4 regions of the Roseibium sp. AWQ4_254 genome follow, and region 4 is predicted to be linked to each of the others. Evidence: riboswitches for the same ligand, from Rfam matches in the RefSeq annotation. Region 4 holds a riboswitch; each other region holds the start of a gene.
What was found. Region 4 has a riboswitch for cobalamin ahead of ACXAIC_RS05430 (DUF1636 family protein). Riboswitches for the same ligand answer to the same signal wherever they lie in the genome.
Positions count from the first base shown of each region.

Region 1: it holds a riboswitch for cobalamin, as region 4 does, so the genes downstream of both, ACXAIC_RS19075 (DUF4198 domain-containing protein) here and ACXAIC_RS05430 (DUF1636 family protein) in region 4, are expected to answer to the same signal.
Region 2: it holds a riboswitch for cobalamin, as region 4 does, so the genes downstream of both, nrdH (glutaredoxin-like protein NrdH) here and ACXAIC_RS05430 (DUF1636 family protein) in region 4, are expected to answer to the same signal.
Region 3: it holds a riboswitch for cobalamin, as region 4 does, so the genes downstream of both, cobU (bifunctional adenosylcobinamide kinase/adenosylcobinamide-phosphate guanylyltransferase) here and ACXAIC_RS05430 (DUF1636 family protein) in region 4, are expected to answer to the same signal.

Region 1 covers NZ_JBSWYH010000026.1:76,278-79,476, forward strand. The annotation lists gene ACXAIC_RS19065 (hypothetical protein) at 1-504, shown strand, start outside; cobalamin riboswitch at 827-1,046, shown strand; gene ACXAIC_RS19070 (hypothetical protein) at 1,004-1,192, shown strand; gene ACXAIC_RS19075 (DUF4198 domain-containing protein) at 1,205-2,002, shown strand; gene cbiM (cobalt transporter CbiM) at 2,134-2,760, shown strand; gene ACXAIC_RS19085 (cobalt ABC transporter permease) at 2,757-3,199, shown strand, end outside.
Region 2 covers NZ_JBSWYH010000008.1:101,916-105,114, reverse strand. The annotation lists gene nrdE (class 1b ribonucleoside-diphosphate reductase subunit alpha) at 1-695, opposite strand, end outside; gene nrdI (class Ib ribonucleoside-diphosphate reductase assembly flavoprotein NrdI) at 677-1,081, opposite strand; gene nrdH (glutaredoxin-like protein NrdH) at 1,103-1,324, opposite strand; cobalamin riboswitch at 1,429-1,634, opposite strand; gene ACXAIC_RS08045 (DUF4166 domain-containing protein) at 1,914-2,606, opposite strand; gene ACXAIC_RS08040 (GbsR/MarR family transcriptional regulator) at 2,838-3,199, opposite strand, start outside.
Region 3 covers NZ_JBSWYH010000002.1:118,957-122,155, reverse strand. The annotation lists gene ACXAIC_RS02330 (3-hydroxybutyryl-CoA dehydrogenase) at 1-285, opposite strand, end outside; tRNA gene ACXAIC_RS02325 (tRNA-Asn) at 549-624, opposite strand; cobalamin riboswitch at 939-1,149, shown strand; gene cobU (bifunctional adenosylcobinamide kinase/adenosylcobinamide-phosphate guanylyltransferase) at 1,183-1,734, shown strand; gene cobW (cobalamin biosynthesis protein CobW) at 1,731-2,852, shown strand; gene cobN (cobaltochelatase subunit CobN) at 2,949-3,199, shown strand, end outside.
Region 4 covers NZ_JBSWYH010000005.1:122,773-125,971, reverse strand. The annotation lists gene ACXAIC_RS05440 (ABC transporter substrate-binding protein) at 1-455, opposite strand, end outside; gene ACXAIC_RS05435 (ABC transporter ATP-binding protein) at 472-1,245, opposite strand; gene ACXAIC_RS05430 (DUF1636 family protein) at 1,242-1,676, opposite strand; cobalamin riboswitch at 2,011-2,221, opposite strand; gene ACXAIC_RS05425 (ABC transporter substrate binding protein) at 2,436-3,199, shown strand, end outside.

The DNA of each region.
Region 1 (3,199 bases), on a different contig from region 4:
TTTTCCGGCGGGGCCAATGAGCTTCTGGGTGGCTCGGCGCTCACCCGCCTGCTGAAAGACCGCAGCGCGGCGCTCGGATCGGATCGAGCGGAGGATTTCCTCAATCTGGACCGGCTTGACGCAGTGCTGGAGAAGGTCAGACAGGGCTATCACGAGCTTGCCGGCTATGTTTTGAAAAAAGCGCCGCGGACACAAATCCTCGTCCATGGCTATGACTACCCGGTGGCCCATAGCGATGGCCCCTGGTTCGGACGGCCTTTTGTGAAGCGCAATTTCAGGATCGAGGCGGACAAGAAGTTGATCTCCGGTATCCTGCACCTTTTGGTCGACCGGTTTTACACCATGCTTCAGGAGATTGATGCGCTCTATCCGAATGTGACGCTGGTCGACATCCGCAATGTTGTGCGCGGACGCTGGACAGACGAATTTCATCCGGACCTTGAGGCGTCAAAAGACATTGCCGGATTTTACCGTAACGTCATTGACGGCTACCCCATCGTTTAGTGAAAATAGCGCTTAGGACAGATTTGCCCGCCGCGGCCTGACATCAGAACTTTTCTTGACCCGGGCAAATGTGACGACAGCTCAAGGTTCGCGGCACGCTCCACAGGAGCGGGAAACAGTTTTTTAGCGGGACACCGCACCAGACCTTTTTGCTGAATGCCCAGAACAGGCAGGACGCGCCAAACCTTTGATCCAGGACTTTTTTTTAATCTTGTTCAGTGGCGGAGCCTGGCTCCGCCACTTATTTTTTGGCCTTGCCCTGCGAGGCGCATGCCAAAAGTCTCTTGCAGAAAGACGATTGACAAGGCTGCTGGATCAGGGCCAAAAATGCCAGGTCAACGGTTTCCGGCGCCAGATCCTGGCACCGGGATTAAAAGGGAACACGGTGAAGCGTACCCATCAGGGACTAAAGCCGTGGCTGCCCCCGCAACTGTAGGCGGTGAGCTGAAACCGACAAAGCCACTGGCGCAAGCGCGCGCCGGGAAGGCCGGTGGATGCCTTGACCCGCAAGCCAGGAGACCTGCCGCTGATTGTCATGGCCGGCCAGCCGGACCTGACACCGCAACCGGACGCCGGGGTGAGCGTCACGCGGCCAAGCGGCGGGACACCCTCCATCCGCTTTCCGCTTCTTTCCCCGACCGTCCTTTCAGTCGACCAGACCGGGCAATCCGTCCCGGTGGCCCATTGAGAGAGACGTCATATGACACTTCGCAAGCTTGGCCTTGGTGCGCTTTGCGCGGCCACATTGCTGACCCCTTTTGCTGCCCAGGCCCATTTTCAGCTGGCGTATACGCCTGAGGTCAATCTGGACAAAGCCGGGGATGTCCCGGTGAAACTCCTGTTTTGGCATCCGTTCGAAAACGGCCATGTCATGGATATGGCAGAGCCCCTTCAGGTTTATGCCGTGAATCGCGGCCAGAAGATTGACCTGAAGGACAGCCTGAAGCCGATCACCTTTTCCGGGTCGGAAAATGAGGCCGCAGCCTTTGACGTCACGCTTCCGGTTAAACGCAGCGGGGACTATGTGCTCGTTGTGGAACCTGCACCGTACTATGAAGAAAGTGAAGACATCTATATCCAGCAGATCACGAAATCCTACGTGACCAGGAACGAGATCCCGACGGACTGGATGGAGCCGCAAGGGCTTGCGACAGAAATCCTGCCGCTGAACCGGCCGACCAACATTGTGGCCGGTTCCACCTTCTCCGGCCGGGTCCTGTCAGAGGGCAAGCCTGTGGCCGGAGCGGAGATCGAGATTGAGTATATGGCCGCAGAGCCGGACATGGATGCCAACACCCCCACCGCACCAACTGCGTCTCCCCTGCCGGGCGGGGGCATCGTCGCAATCTCCGATGACAACGGCTATTTCACTTTCGGCATCCCGAAGGCCGGGTTCTGGGGATTTGCAGCTCTGGGCTCCGGTCCTGCAAAGGAGCATGAAGGCAAGGAACTCAGCCAGGATGCGGTGATCTGGATCCGCGCCTACGACGTCGACTAGAGCAAAGCGCGTTTCATCGGATTTGCCTTTCGCAGCCTGAAATCAGAGATTTCGACACAAAAGACAACACGAATTGAATCCCGATGAACGCGATAGCTTCTAAAACTCCTGGACATAGCGGAGGGAGACCAATGCATATTGTTGATGGCGCCTTGTCGATGCCGGTTGTTCTGGGCGGTGCAGGGCTTGCGGCCGGGGGCATAGCCCTTGGCCTGCGCGCCCTGCCCATGGAGAAGATCCCGGCGGCAGGGGTGCTGAGTGCGATGTTTTTCGTCGCCTCTCTCATCCATGTGCCGGTCGGTCCCTCCAGTGTCCACCTCATCTTGAATGGTCTGGCCGGGCTTGTTCTCGGCTGGGCAGCTTTTCCCGCCTTGTTTGTCGGCCTCTTGCTGCAAGCTGCCTTTTTCGGTTTTGGCGGGCTCACCGTGCTCGGGGTCAACACGTTGAACATCGCTCTGCCTGCTGTTGCGGTCTACTATCTCTGTGGCCGGGGAGCGGCCAGAGGGACGCCTTTGGTGGCCGCTCTTTGGGGAGGGGCGGGCGGGGCGCTTGCCATTGTTCTGACGACGTTTCTGGTTGGCGCAGCCTTGGCCTTGAGCGGAGAGGAATTCGTTCCGGCCGCCAAACTGGTGTTTTTCGCCCATCTTCCGGTGGTGGCCGTCGAGGGACTTTTGACCGGCTTTGCCGTCTATCTGGCGCGCAGGGTCAAACCGGATCTGTTTTCCGCTCTTCACTCGCCCATCAGGAGGACCCCATGAGACGCGCTGCCATCTTTTTGCTGTCAGGCCTCTTGTTTGCCGGCATGGGCCTGCTCCCGGCTCAGGCCCACAAGGTGATTGCCTCGGTTTTTGCAAACGGGGACGTGATTGAGGGGGAAATCGGGTTTTCGAACGGCGACATGGCCACAGGTGCCCTGGTTGAAGTCTTTGACGAAGATGGCGCCAAACTGGGCGAGGCGATCACTGACAGCGATGGCTTTTTCACCTTCACGCCCAGCAAGCGGGTTGTCCATGTCTTCAAGGCCAATCTCGGGGCCGGTCACATCGCCCAAGTGCGTATGGAGCTGGAAGACCTTCCGGAGATCGGTCAGACGGCAAATACTGGTGGGGGTGAAACGGGGACAGGGCCACAGAAAACACGCCCGGCAGCCCTGCGGCAAACCGCACAGACGGTTGAGGAACAGGCAGGCCAAGCCTC
Region 2 (3,199 bases), on a different contig from region 4:
CCGGAGGACTGGTTTTCAATGCCTTTGATCGGGGCGCCGGCTTCGCGGATATTGGTCAGAAGCAGGGCGACCCCGCCGCCGCGCTTGGACAGCTGCAGCGCGGAATTGATGCCGCGGCCGATGGATTCCATGTTGTCTTCAAGGCGCAGCAGGAAGCAGGAGATGAGCTCGCCGCGCTGCTGCTTGCCCGCATTCAGGAAGGTCGGGGTCGCCGGCTGGAAGCGGCCAGACAGGATCTCGTCCATCAGCCGCATGGCCAGGTTTTCATCGCCGTCGGCCAGGGTCAGGGCCACCATCACCACCCGGTCCTCGAACCGCTCCAGGTAGCGCTTGCCGTCAAAGGTCTTCAGCGTGTAGCTGGTGTAATACTTGAAGGCGCCCAAAAAGGTTGGAAACCGGAATTTGCGGGCATAGGCCGCCTCGAACACGGACTTGACGAAGGCCGCGTCGTACCGGTCCAGAACTTCCTGCTCATAATAGCCTTCTCGTACCAGATAACCGAGCTTTTCTTCCAGCGAATGGAAGAACACGGTGTTCTGGTTCACATGCTGCAGGAAATACTGCCGGGCCGCTTGCCGGTCCGCATCAAACTGGATCTGCCCGCCGCTGTCATAAAGGTTCAGCATGGCATTGAAGGCGTGGTAGTCAACGGCAGCAGCCTGCTGGGCAGGCCGGTCTAGGACATCTGTTGCCAAAATTTCGTCATCCCGTGGTCAACGCGAGCAAGGTCCGTGTCGGTTCCGGCCAGCTCGAAGCGGTAGAGCACCGGTACGCCGCATTTTTTCGACACGACTTGCCCTGCATAGGCGAAAAAAGACCCAAAGTTGCGATTGCCGGAAGCAATCACCCCCTTGAGGAGCGCGCGCGTGGGCGCATCATTCAGGAACCGGATCACCTGCTTTGGAACGGCCCCGCGTCCTTCCCCATCCGCATAAGTCGGAAGGACGAGGACGAAGGGCCCGGCGACGTCTGGAAGCGCTGCGGACGCATTGCGGGGAATGCGCAGGGCGGGCGCACCGAGCCGTTCGATAAAGCGGTGGGTGTTGCCGGAGGCGCTTGAGAAATAGACAAGCGTTCCCATTGGATCAAAGCCGCCGGAGGTTTAGCTGAGCGCTGCAATCTTGTCCGGGCGGAACCCGGCCCAGTGGTCGCCCATGGCTTCAACAACCGGCACCTGCTGATAACCGAGGGACTGAACGTGCTCGAACGCTTCGCTGTCTTCGCTCAGGTCGATAATGGTGTAGTCGACGCCCTTTTTGTCGAGCGCACGGTAGGTGGCGTTGCATTGCACACAGGACGGCTTGCTGTAAACGGTGATGGTCATTGTTTCTTGCACCCCGAGTCGGTTTTTTCATGGGAACGGCAGCGCGCAAGAAGGGCCTGTGCCGAGGCACATGGTCATCCCGCCCCGCGGACCCGCCGTCCGTTAGCGTTTTTACATTCAAGGCAGGTCTCCTGGCTCACAGGTCAATGCCGGTTTGATCCGCCTTCCCGGAGATCTCCAGTGGCGTCTGGATCCCAGCTTCCTGTTCACAGTTGCGGGGGCAGCACCGGGTTTGCATCTGCCTGCGCACCGGTTTCCCTCTTAGCCGGCAATGCAAAAGAATCGCCGGGCCCTGAACACTAGATACAGTAGGTAAGTGAGTTCTGGTGTCAATCTGTAGGTGGTTCGGGATTTTGCTCAAATCAGAGGCAGAATGGACCGGGACGCTGTTTTGGGCCGGATCAGCAGCGGAAACCGGAGGACGGACCCCGTTGCAAAACCGGTGGACAATTGTTGGTGCTGCTCTGACTGATGGTCAGTCGTTGGGGCGTCTGCCGGATACGGGGCCGGGACCGTCAAGATGTTGTGCCAGAGAGCCCCAGGGCAATTTGCAGCGCAATCAGGCTCCACAGAAGGGGTGTGTCCATGATTAGTCCTCCATGTCTGCGAAGATCGCGTCCTGGTGAACCAGGTCGCCCAAAAGGCTGTGGGTCAAGGCGAGGGAAAACAGGAAACGGCCGCCGCCAAGGTCCCGGTGGGTGATGGCAAGCGCGCCCGGGCTCAGCCAGGCGGGCAGCCGCAGCCGGACGCTTCCAGCTTGCAGGAAATAGTGGTCGCTCGTGAAGACCAAAGCGTTGGGGCGGGCGCTGACGCGCAAGGCCATGCCGATGCCGCAGCCGATATATTCTTCCAGGCCGGTTGGACCGGCGAAGCGCTTGGAGCTGTGAATGACCTGCGGAAACCCGCGCGCCCGGCCATATTGGCGCAGCCAGAACTGGCCGTCTCCGGCACAGTCCTCCGTGACGGAGACGACGGCGGGCTGGTTAAGGCAGCTCAGGTCATGGGGCAGCGGGGCGCCCACCAGCCGTGCCAGCTGGGAGAGGCAGGCTCCGGCCCGGCTCCTGCGCATGGCAACCACCTGGCCTTGATAGACTGTGCTGGCCCCGCCGCGCAGCCGTTTGCCGAAGCGGCGGCGGATGGCGGGGGACAGGCTGGCCCAGGCGGTTTCGCCCAGCAATTTGCGAAAGCGCAGATCGGCCTGCTGTCCGGTCCCGCCAGGAGGCGGGCGCCGGGGGGCGCAAAGACGGGCTGCGGGTGGTGGAGGGCTCGTTGGGATCTGCATGATACACCCTTTCCTGTTAGGTTTGTTGTTTCTGTATAAAGAGAAATTAATAGACAAAAATTTTTCGACTTGTCCTCAGCCGGTTCTGGTTCTGGTTCTGGTTCTGGTTCTGGCGACAGGTTCAGGACTTGGCCTTGTTTCCCGGAGGGCCTTTGGCCCGAAGGGCTGGCGCCATGAGGACCCGGAGAGCGACGGGGACAGGGGGAACTGGCATCTGCTGGCTCCTGTCTCTTATCCGGCCTTGCGGCCACTGATCTTCGCCAGGGACAGGACCTTGGTGCCCAGTTTCATGAGGGCGGCGAGGTTTGATTTCGGCACGCCCAGCATCTGCGCCGACCAGCTGTCAGCCGTTGCCAGAAACTCTTGCATCGCCTGTATACGCCCCAGAACTTCCGGATTCAGGCCGGGCTCGGTCCTGGCCTGGCTGGCGCACATGTCGATGGCCCGGATCGCCGGATCGATCTCCCGTTCCTTGCGGCCTTTGGCAATCAGCAGGGCCATTTCCCAGACATCGGTTTCGGCAACAAAATGCTCGCGCCGGTCACCTGCGACCGGAACCCTCTTGATCAGCCGCCAGCCGGCCAGCTCCTTCA
Region 3 (3,199 bases), on a different contig from region 4:
GCCGATATTCTCCACAATTGCCTCGACCACCAGCTGACAGCTCGAAAGGGCAGTCACATCAGTCGTTGTGGTCACGCGTGCCAGAGAGTTTGCGGCCTCGTCCGCCGAGATTTTCTCTTTCGCCTGCAGCCGGGACAGGCTGTGGCCGATGGTGCCCTTGCCGTGCTCCAGCGACGCCTCGGAAATATCCTGCATGATCACTTGGAGCCCGGCCATCGCAAAGGTCTGCGCAATGCCATTGCCCATCGTTCCAGCGCCAATCACGCCAACTTTCTGAATGTCCATGTGTCACCATTGCCGGTTCGGGAAAGGAGGAAGGCCGGAGGGAGGGGCTCAGATGATACCTCCCGCCTGATGGCGCCTTCATGACACCCAAACACTGGCCGCGCAATTGCTTGGGGCGGGATGCCTGAAAATAAATCGGCGTCAGGCCGTAAGGGCAGGGCACATGTGTGGCGCCGTCATCGGCGTAGCACATAAGGTTCGCGCCGGGCCGGCCGCAGCCCCGTTCAGGATGACTGAATTTTTAAGAGAGACAAAAGTGGTGATGGCTCCCCAGGCCGGACTCGAACCAGCGACCCAGCGATTAACAGTCGCTTGCTCTACCAACTGAGCTACTGGGGATCACCACGCTCGGGGCCGCTGCGTCGCTGCCCCGTCGATGGAGATGCGTATAACAAAGGCATGATCCGTTTGCCAAGCCCTCGATCGCGTTTTTTTCATCCCGCTGTCATTTTTTTATCCAGCATGTGGAAAACCGTAAGGATTCCAGAAAGGTAGAAAGGGACGGTCCTGGTGAAAACCCGGGCGGATTTAGCCTCAAGACCGGCTGGAGCTGCTCCCCTTGCGCGGAGCCCCGGCCAGGCGATGCGGGAGCCATAGCTCAATTGGGCAAGGGGCGCTGCCTGGTTATCTGCTTGTCACATACCGGGAATGCAGGTACGAAAGGTTGAAACGGTTCCGGATCGGGCTTGCTGATCCGGATGAAACGGGAATCCGGTGCATCGCCTCTGGCGCCATTCCGGAGCTGCCCCCGCAACTGTAAACGGTGAACGAGCGCACAAGAACCACTGGCCGGAGAGGGCCGGGAAGGGGTGCGGGAGGCCAGACACCGTGAGCCAGGAGACCGGCCGTTGATCCAGCAACCCAGAACGCTGTCGGGTGGACGGCCGGGAGACAGATGTGAGTGCAGCTACCGGACCAAGGTCCACGCTTGTTTTTGGCGGTGCCCGCTCCGGGAAAAGCCGCTTTGCCGAACAGCTTGCGGTCACCTCCGGCCTTGAAAAAATCTATGTGGCCACCGGCGCGGCCTTTGACGCCGAAATGGCGGACCGTATTGCCGCTCACCGGCAACAGCGCGGCGCGGGCTGGCACACGATTGAAGAACAGACCGACCTCAAACGTGTGCTTGAAGACACCTGCCAACCGGGCCGGGTGGTGCTGGTCGATTGCCTGACCCTCTGGCTCTCCAACCTGACCTTTGCGGACAAGGATGCCGCTGCCGAGACGGACGCGCTGTGCAGGACGGTTGAGGGACTGCCGGGCCCGGTCGTCTTTGTTTCCAATGAAGTCGGCCAGGGCATCGTGCCGGACAATCAACTGTCCAGAGCGTTCCGGGATGCGCAAGGACGGCTCAATCAGGACATGGCCAGGGTCTGTGCCCAGGTCGTGCTGGTGGCGGCCGGACTGCCCCTTTTGCTGAAACCCGCCAACCAACCGGACATTACCCTATGACACAGAGCAATATGACACAGACCCTTCAAACACCGGGGCAGAAGATCCCGGCGACAATTGTGACGGGCTTTCTGGGGGCGGGCAAAACCACCTTGATCCGCAATCTCCTGCAAAATGCCAACGGCAAGAAAATCGCGCTGATTGTCAATGAGTTCGGGGATATGGGCTTTGACGGGTCGCTTGTGAATGGCTGCGCTGATCCGGACTGCGCGGCGGAAGAGGTGGTCGAGCTGACCAATGGTTGCATTTGCTGCACGGTGGCCGATGACTTCCTGCCGACCATGGAAATGCTGCTCGGCCGGGATACTCCGCCGGAGCATATTGTCATTGAAACGTCCGGGCTGGCGCTGCCACAGCCGCTTGTGCGCGCCTTTTCCTGGCCAAGTGTCAAAACAAGAGTGACGGTCGACGGCGTCGTGACGGTGCTGGACGCCGCTGCGCTGGCCGAGGGCCGGATTGCGCTGGATGAAGCCGCGCTTGAGGCGCAGCGCGCGGCGGATGAGGCGCTGGACCATGACAGCCCGGTGGAAGAACTGTTTCACGACCAGCTGCGCTGCGCCGATCTGGTGGTTCTGAACAAGGCGGATCTTGTTGCGGACGCGGCGCTGAAAGCGGTTGAAAGCCGGATTGGGGCAGATATCCGCCCGGCGGTTCAGGTGATTGCCTCGGAAAAGGGCACCTTGCCGATCGAGGTCCTGCTCGGGCGTCAGTCCGCTGCCGAAGACGATATGGGCGCCCGCCATGAGCATCACCATCATCACCATGACGATGCGCCGTCCCATGGCGGGGATGATCATCACCATGATCACCAACATGACCATCACCACCATGATGATTTTGAAAGCCATGTGTTCGACTGCCCGGAATTTGACAGTCTCGCCTCTCTTGAAGCCAGGGTGCTGGAGGCCATGGCCTTGAAAGGTGTCTTCAGGATCAAGGGTGCGGTCCGGATCCATGGCAAGGCAGCGCCCGCTATGGTGCAGGCGGTGGGCCCCCGGGTGGAGACCTGGTTTGCAGCGGGGGCGGAAAGCGCAGGCCGTCTGGTGGTCATCGGCCTGAAAGGCTTTGACCTTGACGCCGTGCGCGGCCTTTTGGGCCGCGTCCGCGAAGCCGCTTGAGCGGCGCTCTTAAAAGCCTTGCCACATGGCCCCGTTTTGGGGCGCTCTGCTTGAAGCGGGCGCCCCGGTTGACCCTGAAGAAAGCTCCACCCGCCCATGCATATTCTTGCCAGCCAGACACGCCGGATCGATGACGGCGGCGATGCTGTCGATCTGGGGCAGGCGCCGGCCGATATTCTGTTCCTGTCGGCTGCAGATACGGAACTTGGCGGCCTTGCCGCGGCCCATGCGGGACTTGGAAGAGACCGCGCCAGTTTGCGCCTGGCCAATCTGATGGCGTTGACCCACCCCTATTCGGCAGATCTTTATGCCGAACAGACGGTGCGCGGCTCCAAACTGGTGATTTT
Region 4 (3,199 bases):
TTATACATGTCCTCCATGGAGACCTTCGGTTTGTCACCAATATGGATGCAGGATTCCGTCAGTTCATAGACCTTGATACCATAGGGCGTGAGGGTTTCCGGCGTCACCTCGCCGCCCACTTTCATGCCGTAATTCCAGCCGGCAAAGAGGAAATCCGCATCTGCGCCGACCAGCACTTCCTTGGTCGGGTATTTGGCCGCCAGTTCCGGCAGCTTGGCCACGCCCGCGCGCATGTCCTCATCCAGCGTCTTCCAGCCGGAAATGCCCGTATACCCGGCCATGCGGTCGCGCAGGCCCAAAACCAGCATCATTTCAGTCAGATTGACATCATGGGAGACCGCCGCCTTCGGTGGATGGTCAAACGTCACATCCCGGTCGCAGCTGCGGACAGTGGTTTCGGCAAATGCCTGGGCGGAAAACAGCGAGGCGGCAAGACACAGGGCCAGTCGTTTCATGAAGAACTCCAGAGTTTCAAAGGTGAAAAGTCAGATGCGGCTCATTGCCCGGCACCAGCTTCTGGCGCTGCGCCTGAACGCAATAGGCTTGTTCGATATGGGTCGGGGTCAGCACTTGTTCGGGCAGACCAAAGGCAACAGCACTGCCCTTGTGCAATAACAGAACCCGGTCGCAGACCCGCCCGGCAAGATTCAGATCATGCAGGCTTGTGACAATGGTGATGTTGAGACTGCCGATCAGGGCAACGATCTCTAGCTGATGGCGGATGTCGAGATGGTTTGTCGGCTCATCCAGTACAAGCAGCTGCGGCTCCTGGGCCAAGGCCCTTGCCACCATCACCCGCTGGCGCTCCCCCCCGGACAAGGTCCCGAAAGATCTGGAGGCAAGAGGCGAAAGCCCCATGCGTTCTAGAGACGCCCCGGTGATCTCCCGGTCCCGTTTTCCGGCAGCGGCAAAGCCGCTGCCATGGGGCCTGCGGCCGAGCGAGACGATTTCGTGGACGCTCAAGGCAAAATCAGTCGGCTGCTCCTGAAGAACAGCAGCCACTTTGCGCGCGGTCTGCCGGGCAGACAGTTTCCACAGATCAGCCCCATCGAGCAGGATCATGCCGGAGCTCGGCCTGTGAAACCGATATAACAGCCGCAGCAAGGTCGACTTGCCAGCCCCATTGGCCCCGGCAATTCCAAGCACCTGCCCCGGCGCCAGATCGAAACTGACCGATCTAAGAATGGTCGTGCCCTGCCCGGTGGCCCAGCTGGCTTCTTTCACGGAAAGCGACGCGCCCGTCATAGCTGGCCCCCCATGGCAGCTCCGCCGTTTCGGGCAGCTTCACAGGCTAAACAGAGGAACTGCCTGCCAGCGCCGCGCGGCTTGCCCGGCCGCGTGCCGGAATTGAACCAGCCATCCAGCGGCTCCCGGTACTGGTTAGCAAAGGCAACAAGATCCCCGATATCCGGCTGCGGATCGATGTCCCCGAAAAAACAGGCTGCTTTGTCCCTGACGCTGAAGGCAACCTTGCCGGGCCGGTCGCAGCCCGCCATAAAGGCCAGGCCGGACAGATCAAACTCCGGAATTTTTCCAGACGCAGCCTCTCCGGTCTGCCCAATCGGCAATGAATGCAGAAGCTGCGTGATCAGCTCCGGCCCGGGGCGGCCATCCGGCCCTCCCGATTGTTCTGGAAGGCCTTGCGTGGTCCGGAGGCCCGGCTGCCCCTGCTTCATGTGCCCCTGCTCTGCGCTAACAGCTTGTGTGCCGGCACACGGACGCATGCGGGCAGGTCAAGCCGAGATGAAATTTGTAATGTTATTACATTACGATCTTCGGACGGCGCAAGCAGCTTTTCCTGTCCGTTCGCACAGGTGGCCCGCCCGGTGCGGCTGCTCGAGGCACAGACCAGCCCAGGCGGATCTCCGCAGGGGTCACAGGTTTGGAAACGTCTCCGGCTCATATCGCCCTCCGCGACCAAACGGGGCTTTCAAGAACCGAATGTCCGGCCAGGCCGGGATCATATGTGATGCCATGTCATCCGCTCCTCCGGAACACCCCGTCCGGGTTGAAGTTATGGGTGATATGGCAGGTCTCCTGACTTGCGGGTCGCTGCGCACCTGAACCTTCCCGGGCATCCCCAGTGGTGTTGTCAGGTTTGCTCTCCGCTCACAGTTGCGGGGGCAGTCACGGACTTGGTGCCTGTTGGCTACGCCGCACCGTGTTCCCTTTTAATCCCGATCCGTCTCCGGATACGAGAACCATCCCTTTGTGTGTGTCGAATTCCGAAGCGCCTGTCAATAGTTAACACAAAAAGTTGTAACTCGAAATAATACACTTAAAACAAAAGCAACCCTAAGATTCCAATCAAAAATTTATACATCCAAAGAATTTTTGAATGCCGGTTGATAATATCAATCAAAACAATATCATTAACCTTACAGTATTTATCGAAAAATAAGCAGAAACAAGATTCACAACCGAGAGATAGTATTGTGTTTCTACGGCTGACAATAGCATTTCTTCTGATCTCCGCTTTCAGCGCCGCTCCGGTATGGGCGGATGCAAAGTCCATCCTGATCATCACCTGGCGCGGCACCACTGAGGCGGAGGACGGCTTTGTCCGCAAGCTTGAAACCTTGGGGGTTGACGCTGACTTTGAATATTTCGATGCCCGCAGAAGTGAGGATGAGCTGGCCCGGTTTCTGCGCGACAATCTGGACCATCTGAAATCAAAGGACCTGATCTACACATTCGGGACAACCGCAAGCCTGACCGTTCAAAATTTCGGTGCAGGCGGCGTGCCTCATGTCTTCAATATTGTGGCTGATCCGGTTGGCGCAGGACTGGTGCTCTCCCTGGACCAGCCTCCGGACGGACTGACCGGTGTGAAGATGTCTCTGTCCCCGGACACCAATCTGGATTTGCTGCGCAAGATCTACAGTTTTTCGTCCGTTGCCATCCTGTTCGATCCCCGCGAACCCAATGCGATTGCCGAAACGGACCGGCTGACCCAAGCCGCCGAAGCGCTTGGCATCAAGGCGGTGCGCCTGCGGTTTTCGCCCGATGCAGATGAGAAGGACCTGCAGATCGCGGCCCTGAAACCGCAGCTCCGATCCGTCGGCGCCCTTTATGTGACAGCCTCTTCATCTTTTGCTGCACATGCCGAAGCGATCGCAGAGCTCGTCCCGCCTGATCTGGTCAGTATCGGCTCCTCAACCGCCTATGTGACAGAAGGGATAATGCTGGCCTTCGGGAC